DNA from 4 places in the Sphingomonas lacunae genome. Region 4 is predicted to be linked to each of the others. Evidence: predicted binding sites of a transcription regulator. Region 4 holds the regulator's gene; each other region holds the start of a gene.
The links. The regulator LexA, encoded in region 4, represses DNA repair genes until DNA is damaged. The targets are predictions, from matches to a motif close to GTTCCNCNCTTGTTCT.

Region 1 (3,445 bases), 1.1 Mb from region 4:
TCTGCATGTCGGCGGCCTTGGAAATGCAATAGGCGCCGATGGTTTCCGAACCCTTCAGGCCGCCAATCGAGCTGACGATGATGATCGCGCCGTCCTTTTTCTCGATCATGTCCGGCAGGACAAGCTGCGCCAGCCAGTGGTTCGACAGGATGTTGTTGTCGAGGATCTTGCGGAACTGTTCGTCCGAGATGCCGCCGGCCGGGCCGTAATAGGGGTTGGACGCGGCATTGGCGACGAGGATGTCGATAGGACCAAAGGCATCACGCGCCCTAGCCACCATGTCCTCAAGCGCCGCCTTGGACGAGATGCTGGCAGGGATAGCCACCGCCTTGCCCTGCCCGCGCGCGTTGATTTCGGCGGCGACGGCCTCGCAGGCTTCCGCCGTGCGGCTGGAGATGACGACATTGGCACCGTGCAGCGCATAATGTTCGGCAATCGCCTTGCCGATGCCACGGGTCGAGCCGGTGATGATCGCGGTCTTGCCGCTGAGGTCAAAGAGGGATTGCATGGGGGTCTCCTGTTAGGCTGGACGGGAGGGACGGCGGCGGTTGCGTTGTGGCGCATCAGCGGGCCTGCCCCTCCACCATCCTGCGGATGGTCCCCCTCCCCTGAAGGGGAGGATGGGCTCAGGCCGAGGGGTTGACGAGATATTTGGTGCCGGTGGCCTTGGCCTGATAGGCCTTGGCAATCTCCGGATTGAGCATGTCCCTGAGGCTGATGTCGGCAGTGTAGTGGCTGGCGAAGATGCCATTGCGTTCGTCGATGACACGCTGGCGCATGCCGGCGACTTCGCCCGGCATCTTCATCAGCTGCGGGGTCAACAGCCAGCCGCCAATGCCCCATTGCAGGCCAAAGCTGCGGTTGAATTCGGTCGGGCCGGTGTCGAGCGAGCCGTAGATATAGACCTGTTTGTGGACGGTCGAACCATAGACCGAGAAGCCTGCGCCGGTGCGGGCGGCGGCGGCCTCCATCGCGGTGAGGATCTGCCCGGCAAGCTTGCCACCGCCGATGGCGTCAAAGGCGAGCGTCGCGCCCGTGGCGACGAGCGCGTCAACGAGACGGTCGAAGAAATCGGGGGTCGAGCTGTCGATGACATGGTCCGCACCCAGCCCCTTGAGGATGGCGACCTGTTCCGCCGAGCGGACTATGTTGACCAGCTGCACCCCTTCGGCCTGGCACAGGCGGACGAGCATCTGGCCGAGGTTCGAGGCAGCAGCGGTGTGGACGAGCGCGCTATAGCCTTCACGGCGCATGGTGGCGATCATCGACAGGGCGGTGAGCGGATTGACCGTCAGCGACGCACCTTCACGGGCGGTCGCGCCTTCGGGCAGGACCATCGCGTCGGAGACTTTCACCACACGGTATTTGCGGTACATCGCCCCGCCAAAGGTGGCGACGACGCGGCCGACCAGCGCCTGCGCCGCCGCCGAGGCGCCAGCGGCGACAACGGTGCCCGCGCCTTCGTTGCCGACCGGCATCGGCTGATCGAGCCGGGCGGTGACCATGCGCGCCATGTGCGGGAAAATGTCCATCACCAGCGTCGGGTTGGCGGCGCTGCTGTCAACGCGGGCGGTGCTGACATCGCCGGGGCCGAACAGCAAGCCGAGGTCCGACGGGTTGATCGGCGTCGCTTCGACGCGGAGCAGCAGTTCGTCATCGGCGAGCGGGGCAAGTACCTGCGGCTCGAGCGTCACCTTCATGGTGCCGTCGCCGGTAGCGGTCGAAAACAGGGCCAGGCCATCGGTGGGCAGGTCGCTCATGTGTTTCTCCTCAAGAGTCTTTGATGATGGTTTCTGGCGCGCAGACTAGGCGCTGTGCGGGGCTGGCCCAAGCGCTTTTTGTAAAAGGGGTATGGTTGGACGGCTTGCCGTTGCGGCATCCGACGATGGCAGGAGCATCGATCAATGCTTGACTCGTTCCGGCGGCATGGCATTTTAGAACAAAGTAAGAACATTGAACGGAATCGCCATGAGCGAGTCGGCGCACGCCCTCTCCCGCTTGCGGCGGCAACTTGCCGCCATCGAGCGACAGCAGCAAACGGCAACGGCGGACCCGGAGCGGGTGCCGACCGGTCATGCCGCGATCGACGCCGCGCTGGACGGCGGGATGATGCGCGCGCGGTTGCACGAGCTGTTTGCCGCCGAGGCCGAGGATGCAGCGGCGGTGGCAGGCTTTGCCGCGATGCTGGCGCGGCAGGCGGGTGGGCCGCTGGTGTGGTTGCGGCAGGATGAGGCGCAGCGGCGCGGCGGCGGGCTGTACGGGCCGGGACTGGCCGAGATCGGCCTTGATCCGGCGGTGCTGACCATCGCCCTGCTGCCCGATGCGCTAGCCATCCTGAAGGCGGCGGCGGAGGTGGTGCGATGCCCGGCGGTGGGTGTGGCGGTGATCGAGCTGTGGCAAGGGGCCCCTGCCCTCGACCTGACCGCGAGCCGGCGGTTGGCAATGGCGGCCGAGCAATCAGGCGTCACCGCGCTGATGCTGAGGGTGGCGGCCGAACTGGTGCCATCGGCGGCCTGGACACGCTGGCAGGTGACATCGGCACCATCGGCCCCTCTGGAGGCCAATGCCCCCGGTCATCCGGCGCTCGACCTGACAATCATGCGACAGCGTGGCCGCCCGGCGGGCGGGCGCTGGTTAGTGGAGTGGAACCGTGAGCAAGGCTGTTTCATCGAACCGGGTAGTCGCAACCGGCGCGACGAAGAGCCCGTCACCCGCCGAATCGGCAGCGCCATCGCCGCCGTTTATGGCGGCAAATCCGGCGCGGCCGCCCAAGGGAGGCACGCGGGCGCAGCGGCGCTTTCTCGCCCTGACCTTTCCCTTTCTGTCGACCGATCGGCTGCATAGCGAGCGACGGGCGGCGGGGCGCGAGCCATGGCCGGTACCGATCGCCTGTGTCGAAAAGCATCGCGGTGCGGTGATATTGACTGCTGTCGATGAAGCGGCGGCGGCACAAGGCCTGGCCCCCGGCCTGTCGCTGGCCGATGCGCGGGCACGCGTGCCCGATCTGGAAACGATCGAGGCCGATCCGCTGGCCGATGCGCGCTGGCTGGAGGCGTTGGCTGACATGGCCGACCGCTATACGCCGCTGGTCGCGCTCGACCCGCTAGACGGGCTGACGCTCGATATCACCGGTGCGGCGCATCTGTTCGGTGGTGAGAGGGCGATGGCGGCAGATGCCGAGGAACGGATCGGCGCTATGGGCCTGTCGCTGCGCCATGCCTTTGCCGGCACGCCCGAGGCGGCGCAGGCGCTGGCACGGTTCCAGACGGTGCCCGCGCCCGACGAGGAGGCGGCGATCCGCCGCCTGCCGATTGCCGCGCTGCGGCTGGAGGAAGAGGCGGTGACCGGATTGCGCCGGGCCGGGCTGCGCACGATTGGCGACCTTGCCGGACGGCCCACCGCGCCGCTCTCCGCCCGCTTTGGCGAGGAAGCGAGCGAGGCGCTG
Region 2 (3,445 bases), 490 kb from region 4:
ACCGGGCCGTCAACAATCCCGCAAATCTCGCGCGTCACTTCCATGAAATCGCGGCCGGACTTGGCGATCAGTGACGGATTGGTGGTCACGCCATCCAGCAGGCCGGTCGCGGCCAGATCACGGATGTCGGCGATTTCGGCGGTGTCGGCAAAGAATTTCATGGCGCTTGTGCTTCCCTATGTGCCGCGCCAAGGCGCAAGCGGATGATTCGTGCAAAGGCTATAGCGCGGCGACTGCCAGCGCGGTAGCACAGCGGACATGGCAGGGGGGCTGGGGACATGAGGCTGAGCTACCGGTGGCTTGTGGCGCTGTCTTGCCAGCTTTTGATGCCGACCGCGGCCCTTGCTGACAGTGATGTGCAGGGCTGGCTGGTAATCGCAGCAGATGCCAAAGTTGCGGATCAGACCGCAGTGACCGCTGACCTCATCCTGCGGTCACGGTCGAACAGTGTCGATGTGGCCCAGTCGATTGGCCGCATCGGCGTGCGCCAGACACTGGCAGAAGGGTGGTCGGTGCAACTCACCTATGGCCTTGTCGACAGCTTTGTTGATGGCGGCAGCGACCGGATCGAACATCGTGTCGGGCAAAATCTTGCCTTTCCCGTGGCGCAAATCGGCAATTGGCGCATCGATGGCCGGACCGGATTGGAACAACGGCTCCAGCCCGGTGGCGGCGAATGGGGCTGGCGCACCCGTGGGCGCCTGCGCGCCAGTTACCCGCTCAGCGATGCGGCCAATCTGAACCTGAGCGAGGAACTGATTGCCTCACTCAATGACACGCAATGGGGCCAGCGCGCCGGCCTGACCGCCAGTCGCACATCGGCCGCTGTCCGCTTCAGATTGAGTGACAGCCTGGGCATAGCCCCCAGCTATAATTGGCAGCACATCTTCGTCCCAGGTGCCCGCCTGACCGACAGTCATATTGCTACGCTGACCATCGACGCGCATTTTTGAGGCTGCCTCTTCCTCCCCATCGACTTGCGATGGAGAGGAAGCGCAGCAAAGCGATGACGGAGGGCTATGGCCCTCCGAAATCCTACCGCGCCAGCGCCAGCACCGCGATCAGCAGCGGGTCGTTGGTCGCCTGCGGATTGGCGCGAATATTGGCCTCCTCCGCAGCAATCGCCCGCCAGATACCACGATTGGCCCCGTCGCTGACATCGCGGGCAAGGCTCGCCACATCATAACCGGTCGCGGCCCGCAGCGCCCTCGCCACCACATCGTCCGAAGCGATGCGCAGCGCGTCACCCACGGCCGGGAACATCTGGTTGATCAGCCCGCCGGCCAGCGATTGTTCCAATAGTGCCGTCGCCGCTCCCGGGCCGCCTCGCAGCACGCTCATCGCGTCGGCGACGGTGATGGAACTGATTGCCTGGGTGATGACTGGCGCCGCCCGTTCCGCGCCGCGTTCCGCCGCGCTGTTGAGTGATCGCGCCAGCCGGTCGCGCACCACCTGTGTCGTCAGCACCTGGCGCAACACCCCGCCACTGCTCGCCAATTGCTGCGGCAGCTCGATCCGCGCGACCTGGCTGTCGTAAAATCCATTGGGTTGCAGCAACAGCGCAAAGGCCCGCTGCGACGACAGGGTCAACAGCCGGCGGATCGCCTCGGTCAGATTGAAGCCGCCCGGCCCTGTGGCGCATCCAGCCAGCAACGGCATGGTGAGCAGCGGGGCAAGAGCCCCGATTCGTATCAGTGACCGGCGATTCACGCCTGATTGCAAGGATATGTCGGTCACCGCTGATCTCCCCATGCTCTGCTTGCCGTTCGGCAGCATCCCACGGCTTGCGCGCCGATGAAAGCCCTACTGGCGTTCCCTTCCTGTTCCCGCTATGCAGCTGCCATGGCCAAGCCCAAACGCACCTTTGTCTGCCAGGCGTGCGGCAGCTCGCAAAACCGCTGGCAAGGGCAATGCCCCGACTGCGGCGAATGGAACACGCTCGCCGAAGAAGCCCCTGCCACTGTCTTCTCGCAAAAGCATGACCTGTCGGCCGGTGGCCGCCCGATTGAGCTGGAAAGCCTCTCGGGCGCGGACACCATGCCGGCGCGCATGCACAGCGGTGTCGGCGAATTTGACCGTGCGGTTGGCGGTGGACTGGTTGCCGGCTCCGCGACGCTGATCGGCGGTGATCCCGGCATAGGCAAGTCGACGTTGTTGTTGCAGGTCGCGGCCCGCCTCGCGCTGGCTGGCAAGTCGGTGGCCTATGTCTCGGGAGAGGAAGCCGCCGGGCAGGTTCGCCTGCGCGCCGCCCGGCTGGGCTATGCCAATGCGCCGGTCAGCCTCGCCTCGGCCACGTCTGTGCGCGACATTTTGACCACGATGGGGCAGGGCGCTGCCCCTGACCTCCTCATCATCGATTCGATCCAGACGATGCATTCGGACCTGATCGAGGGTGCGCCCGGCACCGTCAGCCAGGTCCGCGCCTCGGCGCAGGAGTTGATACGCTTTGCCAAGGATCGCGGCACCGCCGTCATCCTCGTCGGCCATGTCACCAAGGACGGCAGCCTCGCCGGCCCGCGCGTGCTCGAACATATGGTCGACACAGTTCTGGCGTTCGAGGGGGAACGCAGCCACCAGTATCGCATCCTCCGCGCGGTCAAAAACCGCTTTGGCGGCACCGACGAGATCGGCGTGTTCGCCATGGCGCAGGAGGGGTTGCAGGAAGTCACCAATCCCTCCGCCCTGTTCCTCACCGACCGGCACGGGGAGGTCGCGCCGGGCACCGCTGTCTTCCCGGCGCTGGAGGGCACGCGCCCTGTCCTCGTCGAGATACAGGCGCTGACCCTGCGCCTCGCCAGCGGGGCCACCCCGCGCCGTGCCGTCGTCGGCTGGGATTCGGGCCGCCTCGCGATGATCCTTGCGGTGCTGGAGGCGCGCTGCGGCCTCTCGCTCTCTTCGGCGGAGGTCTATCTCAACGTTGCCGGTGGCTATCGCCTGACCGATCCGGCGGCGGATATGGCGGTAGCGGCGGCGATCATTTCGGCCTTTGCCGAACGGCCCATCCCCGCCGATGCCGTCATTTTCGGGGAGATTGCGCTGTCGGGCGAATTGCGCCCGGTCGCCCACGCACCGCTCCGGCTCAAGGAAGCGGGCAAGCTCGGTTTCGCCCGGGCGATCATTCCCGCCCATGCCGCGCCCGATGCCGGCGTCCGCCTGCAAACGCATGATCGCCTCGCCGATTTCGTTGACCATCTGCTGGGCAGGGGATAGCGACGGCGGCATGTACGGATTGACCGCGCTCGACATCATCATCCTGCTCGCCCTTGCCGGGGGAGCCATTACCGGCCTCATGCGCGGCTTTGTGCAAGAGGTGCTGTCGCTTGGCGCGTTGATCGTCGCCCTGTTCGCGCTGCGCATCCTCCACCAACCGGCGACTGAGTGGCTGACACCGACCATCGGCACCGAAACCGGATCGTCGGTGCTCGCCTTTGCCCTGATCATGGGC
Region 3 (3,445 bases), 160 kb from region 4:
GGCGAGGGCAGCGGCGCCGACAAGCTATCAAAATCGGTTGGAGTGACCGAAAGCGACGATCAAATGACCTTACAGGTGGTAAAGCAGGCTGATCTTTCCTCCGTCAGCCGTAGGCGTAGGCTGCCTCGCCCCGCACCAGAGCACGTTGCCACGCGGGTCGAGCATGAATGGCGGCAACAAAGGCAGCCAATTTTGGCCACATGGCCGCCCCACCCTGCATCACCGCGATTTCGGCAGGAAAGCTGAGCATGATGTCCGCTGCCGACAATGTATCGCCAATGAAATGTCCATGATGATTGAGCTCGCCCTCCATATAGCCAAAATGGGCGGCGAGTTGCTGGTGGATGCGCGGTTGCAAAGGCGCTGCGGCATCCCCGAGACGCGAAGTGTAAAGTTGCAGCAGGATCGGCGTCATCGCCGACCCCTCTGCAAAATGTAGCCATTCAAGGTGACGGACATGGGCATCGGAGCCTCGTGCAGGAACCAAATGTCCGCCGCCATGCCGTTCGCACAGATATTCAACAATCGCCCCGGATTCGATGATGACCCGTCCGTCATCCTCGATCATCGGTGACTTGCCGAGGGGATGGACGGCGATCAGTTCGGGCGGTGCGAGGTTGGTCACTGCGTCACGCAGGTGCAGCCTTACTTCATAGTCCGCACCCAATTCCTCAAGCAACCACAGGATGCGCTGCGAGCGGCTGTTGTTGAGATGATGAACGATGATGGTCATGGGGAGCTCCTGTCCTTGACGCATATCCCGCGCCTTCTGCCCCATCCTGCCCATTCCCGTCAGCCTTGGCTAGAAGCTTTGGCGGAATCGGCGATGTCGCTGATAGCGAAAGGGGCTGGGTGGTGCACCCGGCCCCTTTGACTCATTCCACATCATCATCCGCGCTGGGGCCGACCATCATCGCATCGGCAACCTCTTCGGTCTTGCCACGGATCGCCTTTTCCAGCTTTTCGCGCAGCTCCGGATTCTCCCTGAGGAACTGCTTGGCATTCTCACGGCCCTGCCCAATGCGGACCGAGTCGTAGGAGAACCAGGCGCCCGATTTCTCCACCAAGCCAGCCTTGACACCAATATCGAGGATTTCGCCGATCTTGGAGATGCCCTCGCCATACATGATGTCGAATTCAACCTGCTTGAAAGGCGGGGCAACCTTGTTCTTGACCACCTTTACCCGGGTCGCGTTGCCAACAATATCGTCACGATCCTTGATCTGTCCGGTGCGACGGATATCGAGCCGGACGCTGGCATAGAATTTCAGCGCATTGCCGCCCGTCGTCGTCTCCGGATTGCCGTACATCACGCCAATCTTCATGCGCAGCTGGTTGATGAAGATGACAATGCAGCGCGAGCGGCTGATCGAACCGGTCAGCTTGCGCAAGGATTGTGACATCAGCCGGGCCTGAAGGCCGACATGGCTGTCGCCCATCTCTCCCTCGATTTCGGCGCGCGGAACCAATGCAGCCACCGAATCAACAACGAGCACGTCGATCGCGTTCGACCGCACCAGCGTGTCGACAATCTCCAGCGCCTGCTCGCCTGTATCCGGCTGCGAGACAATCAGCTCGTCGATGTTGACGCCCACCTTCTTGGCATAGACAGGATCCAGCGCATGTTCGGCATCGACAAAGGCCGCCGTGCCGCCTGCTTTCTGTGCTTCAGCAATCACATGCAGGGCCAATGTGGTCTTGCCCGAGCTTTCCGGACCATAGACTTCGATCACCCTGCCCCGCGGCAGGCCGCCAATGCCCAGAGCGATGTCGAGACCAAGCGAACCGGTAGAGATAGCCTCCACCTCCATCGCTTCCTTGCTGCCCAGCCGCATGGCCGAACCTTTGCCGAATGCGCGATCAATCTGGGCCAGTGCTGCTTCGAGTGCGCGCTGCCGTTCCGGGGAATTAGCCATCGTGCTGTCAATCACCTTGAGTTGTGCTGCCATGGGACTGCCCTCCTACCTAGACGCAATGCCAAGGCGCTACAACGCATCGGCCATAGGAGATGTGTATCCCATTTGTTCCAAAAGAACAAGAGAAGAACTTCGTTGCCTGCCGAATTCGCCCAGACGGCCGAAAACAGGAGATTTCAGGGGAGACATGTTCTGCTCAACGGCTACGCCAAACCCCGGAGCGGACCCGTTCCACTGTACCGCCACATCGCCCGCATGGCGCCCGATAGGTATCCTTGTATTTCTGCGCTCGATCCTTGAGCGGAGCATGCCCGGTTACCCGGCATTGCAGCCATTTGGTGAAGCTCATGCCCACCTCCCATTTTTTTGCGACCCGGACCTTTTTGATCCTTGGCCGGCAATTAGCGGAAGGAGGCAGTGAATCGCAATCTTTCAGCGATAAACAGCTGAAAGGACGGTAATCCAATGCATGGAAAAGCGGCTGCATGGTCAAAGCGGATGGTTGCACCCTGGCCTTTGCCCACCAATCAGCCTGACATTCAGCTCCCGATGGCGGCGGAATTGAGAAGTGCAAATCCGAGTCGCACGCCAATCAGATGAATCGCTGCGGACATGTCACCCTGACCCACCCGTCTGACTATCGCACGCATCGCCAAGACGCTGAGCAGAGACCAGCCAAGTTGCACCAAAGCGACAACCCCACCCCACAGCAGATTGTCGGCGGCATTGACTGATCCCGCCAACGCGGCCGCCAATGGCAATGCCAGCGCCAGAGCCTCGCCGCCATGGACAAGGGTAACCGCATGATTTTCTCGTGCGTCATCGCGGCCGAACCGCCACTTGCTGAGACCATGGGCAAGGGCCAAGGCAATGCCCCACAAAAAGGTGGTGAGGGCCAAATGCAGGATCAGCACAGGCAGTCCGGCCTGCATACTCGCCCATACCGGCACAAAATCAGTCATGACGACCTCGCGACCTGGTGAACGCAGGCGCTGCCTTCTGGCCGCGATTGTCTCTGCGAAGCACGCTGAACTATTTCAGCCGGAATCAAACTACATTGATCCAGTGCAAAATAGAACCATTTTGGCGACAAATCGCTCTGCGGACAAAAGCGTCAGCCATGCTTCGATATAAGGGGAAAATGGCGCACCCGGAACGATTCGAACGTCCGACCCTCAGATTCGTAGTCTGATGCTCTATCCAGCTGAGCTACGGGTGCGCGTTGGAGCCGCGCTACTATGCGGGGGCGCGCCGTCGCGCAACCCCCTTTTTCGGTTTTTTTGGCCCTCCTGCCTCAGGATGCCAGTGTCCGGCACCTTGCCTGACTGCGGATGGGGTCAACCTGTGCCGCTTCGGCAGGATCGGCCAGCAACACACGCTGAAGGACGATGCCGGTCGGATAGCGCAGCCTCACCACCTCCACGCCAGCGGGAACCCCCTGCCCTTCGAGAGCGAGCACGATGCGCATCGGTTGTCCGGCCATCTCCTCGTCGTTGCGGACGAAGGCGACATCGGTTCTCGCATCAAAA
Region 4 (3,445 bases):
AAATCTGCGCCACTACCGCCGCCGAAGTCGCCCGCCGCAAGGCGGTGGTCAGCGATGCCGATTTGGCAATCCGCATCGCCGCCGCATCTCCCCCGCGAGGCTTTCGGGCCGCGCTTGATGGCAAGATTGCCGCTGGCCAAGCCGCCTTGATCGCAGAGATCAAGAAAGCCAGCCCGTCGAAGGGGGTGATCCGCGCCGATTTTGATCCGCCCACCCACGCCCGCGCTTATGCCGCTGGCGGGGCCGCCTGCCTCTCGGTCCTGACCGATGGGCCCTATTTTCAGGGTGATGATGCCTATCTCGTCGCTGCCCGCGCCGCCGTGTCGCTGCCTTGCCTGCGCAAGGATTTCATGGTCGATCCCTGGCAGGTGACCGAGGCCCGCGCCTTGGGCGCCGACGCCATCCTCATTATCGTCGCCGCGCTCGATGACGCCACCATGGTCGCCATCGAGGCCGAGGCCGAAGCCCATGGCATGGACGTGCTGGTCGAGGTGCATAATGAGGACGAACTCGCCCGCGCTCTCGCCACCCTCAACAGCCGCCTGATCGGCGTCAACAACCGCGATTTGAAGCGCTTTGTCACTGATCTCGCCATCAGCGAACGCCTCGCCCCGCTGGTCGCCCCAGGGACTACCCTCGTCTGCGAAAGCGGCATCGCGGGTCCGCAGGACATCGCCCGCATGCGCGCTGCCGGCATCCACGCCTTCCTCGTCGGCGAACATCTCATGCGGCACGAAGACGTCGAGGCCGCGACCTGCGCCCTTTTGGCCGATTCTGGAAGTTGACGCTTGGACGCTAACCTATCTGCTCGGGCCAAAGGCCATGCTTTGGCCCCTTGACGTTCCCTTCTTGTTTCATTAGAAGTTCACCGTACGTTCCGCCACGGAGAACCGTCATGCTGACCCGTAAACAGCACGAACTCATTTGCTTTATTGAGGATCGCCTCGCTGAAACCGGCATTTCACCTTCCTTTGAAGAGATGAAGGAGGCTCTGGGCCTCAAGTCCAAGTCGGGTGTACACCGCCTCATCAGCGCGCTTGAGGAACGCGGTTTCCTGCGCCGTCTGCCTAATCGGGCTCGCGCGCTGGAAGTTGTCCGCAATCCTGGACGTGGCGAGCGCCCGGTAGCCAAGCCGGCCGCCGACGCCAACGTCGTTGCCTTCCCGTCACGTGCCGCCCCGCGCGCGGCAGATGTCGCCAACGACATCATCGAACTGCCGCTGCACGGCCGCATTGCCGCCGGTGTGCCGATCGAAGCGTTTGAGGACCACAGCCAGTTGGCCGTTCCCGCCGCGTTGCTTGGCCCGGGCGACCATTATGCGCTCGAAGTGTCGGGTGACTCGATGGTTGAGGCTGGCATTCTGAACGGCGATTATGCCCTTATCAAACGGTCCGATACCGCGCGCGAAGGGGACATTGTCGTCGCTCTCGTTGATGGTCAGGACGCCACGCTGAAATATTTCCGCCGCGAAGGGCGCGCTGTTCGCCTCGACCCGGCCAACCCCGCCTATGAGCCACAGGTGTATGACGCCCAGCGTGTCGTGGTTCAGGGCAAACTGGCTGGCTTGCTCCGCCGCTACCATTGAGGGGACGCGCCGGTTCCGGCGGCTGAGCGCTCTGCGGGTGGCTCCTGCTGCCCACGGCGCGGCGGCATTATGGTTGGCGGCTGGCCCCATGGCATCCCCCGCCAGCTTGCCGCCACCGCTTCTACCGACGGCGGGTCCAGCCTGATTGTCAGGCCACCGGTCTCCCTCAACGCTTTCTGGTCGGCCTTCAGCCAGCGGGGCTGACAGGCCCGGGGCAACCACCGGTCGGCGATGACGATGTCCACCTCGGCACAGGCCTTGACCAACGGCTCCCAATCCGTCCTGTACCCGCTGCGGGATGCCATAACGGACCAGCGGCGTCCCGCTCTTTCCATCGTCCAGACGCAAAAGTCGGGTGAGCAGCGCACGCCGGGTTGCTCGGCGAGAGATGCCAGCTCCTCGTCAATGCCGGCCGCTTCGGCCAACTGGTCGCGGACAAATTCGCCTGCCCTATCCCTCAACAGCACATAGCGGCCATCATCGGTGCGCACGGCAACATGCCGGCCATCGCCTGTGATCAATAGATCCGGCGGAGTGATTGACAGCGCCCAAACGGCCCCGAGGACAAATGGTACGGCGCCCCACCAACGCCATGGCCTTGTCCAGATCAGCAGCCAAAGACCGCCTGCCAGCATCAGGCCGAATGCGCCCCGTGGCATCGCGGGCAGATTGGCCGTGGCACCGGGGGCGTTGGCAACAAAATGCGCAATGAACAGCAACAGGGCGAGCGATTGCTCCACCACCCACCAGGCAGGCGCACCCAAGCCGACACTGTCGAGTGCCAGCGCGAGCGCTTCAGCCGGCATGACGATGAACGTCGTCAGCGGAATCGCAACAATATTGGCCGCGGCACCATAAAGACCGGTCTTGTGGAAATGAAACAAGCCAATCGGAATGAGCGCCAGTTCCACGACCAGGCCGGTCAGGAACAGACTTGCCATGGTTCGGCCAAACTTGCGAAGCCATCCCTCGTCGCGCGCCGAGAACCAGCTAATCGCCCGCGGTGAACTGTGCAGCGCGACAATGGCCGTCACTGCGGCAAAGCTCAGCTGGAAACTGGGCCCTACCAGGGCCTCTGGCCAAAGCAGCAGCACCACCATCGCTCCTGCACCAATCAGGCGCAGGGTTATCGCGTCGCGACCCAGCACCAGCGCCAACAGGACCAGAAGAGCGGCAAGCAGCGAGCGTACTGTCGGAATCTCGCCGCCGGTCAGCAAGGTGTAGCCCAGGCCTACCAACGCTCCGCATCCCGCCGACACGGTGACCAATGGAAACCGCAGCGCCAGCCAAGGCGATAGCGCGAGCAACCGCAGAGCCATCCACATGGCACCACCCACCGCCGCGGTGACATGCAACCCGCTGATTGACAACAAGTGCGCCAATCCGGAACGACGCATGGCCTCATCATCCTCAGCGCTGATCGCCCCTCTGTCACCGGTGGCAAAGGCAGCCGCTATCGCTCCCGGACCGCCTGCCACCTGTGTCTGGATGTGGGCGGACAGTCGCGCCCTCAGCCCCGGGCCAGACTCCTGTCGTGCATTGATCCGCTCGACTGGTCCGATGGCGCTGCCGACCGCGCCAATCTGTTCGAACCAGGCGCGACGCGCAAAATCATAGCCACCTGGCAAAGCTGCGCGCGGCGGCGGCACCAGCCGCGCCCTCAACCTGATCCGGTCGTCGGGCAAGATTGACCTTGCACCTTTGCTTTCCCACGGAACGGAGACCCTTATCTTTGGCGGCAATGCTTGCCCCGCATCCGGTTTGAGCATCAGCCGCACCTGTTCACGTGACGCCAGCAGTTCAACAGAAAGCACCTCGGCGCTGAACAGCGATATGGCAGGCTTTGCCAGAACCGGCGCA

Region 1: the regulator LexA is predicted to act here: its motif matches at 1,937-1,952, upstream of GV829_RS01390 (ImuA family protein).
Region 2: the regulator LexA is predicted to act here: its motif matches at 1,812-1,827, upstream of radA (DNA repair protein RadA).
Region 3: the regulator LexA is predicted to act here: its motif matches at 2,032-2,047, upstream of recA (recombinase RecA).

The regions. Positions count from the first base shown of each region.
Region 1 covers NZ_CP053015.1:312,465-315,909, forward strand. Annotated here, with positions in the region: gene GV829_RS01380 (SDR family NAD(P)-dependent oxidoreductase) at 1-508, opposite strand, end outside; gene GV829_RS01385 (zinc-binding dehydrogenase) at 627-1,760, opposite strand; gene GV829_RS01390 (ImuA family protein) at 1,969-2,844, shown strand; gene GV829_RS01395 (Y-family DNA polymerase) at 2,744-3,445, shown strand, end outside.
Region 2 covers NZ_CP053015.1:1,691,964-1,695,408, forward strand. Annotated here, with positions in the region: gene fsa (fructose-6-phosphate aldolase) at 1-161, opposite strand, end outside; gene GV829_RS08130 (DUF2490 domain-containing protein) at 327-953, shown strand; gene GV829_RS08135 (DUF4197 domain-containing protein) at 1,036-1,737, opposite strand; gene radA (DNA repair protein RadA) at 1,843-3,210, shown strand; gene GV829_RS08145 (CvpA family protein) at 3,164-3,445, shown strand, end outside.
Region 3 covers NZ_CP053015.1:2,348,095-2,351,539, reverse strand. Annotated here, with positions in the region: gene GV829_RS11260 (glutathione S-transferase family protein) at 104-733, opposite strand; gene recA (recombinase RecA) at 876-1,949, opposite strand; gene GV829_RS11250 (DUF350 domain-containing protein) at 2,456-2,878, opposite strand; tRNA gene GV829_RS11245 (tRNA-Arg) at 3,059-3,135, opposite strand; gene GV829_RS11240 (DUF1254 domain-containing protein) at 3,211-3,445, opposite strand, start outside.
Region 4 covers NZ_CP053015.1:2,185,355-2,188,799, reverse strand. Annotated here, with positions in the region: gene trpC (indole-3-glycerol phosphate synthase TrpC) at 1-785, shown strand, start outside; gene lexA (transcriptional repressor LexA) at 896-1,585, shown strand; gene GV829_RS10500 (ComEC/Rec2 family competence protein) at 1,576-3,445, opposite strand, start outside.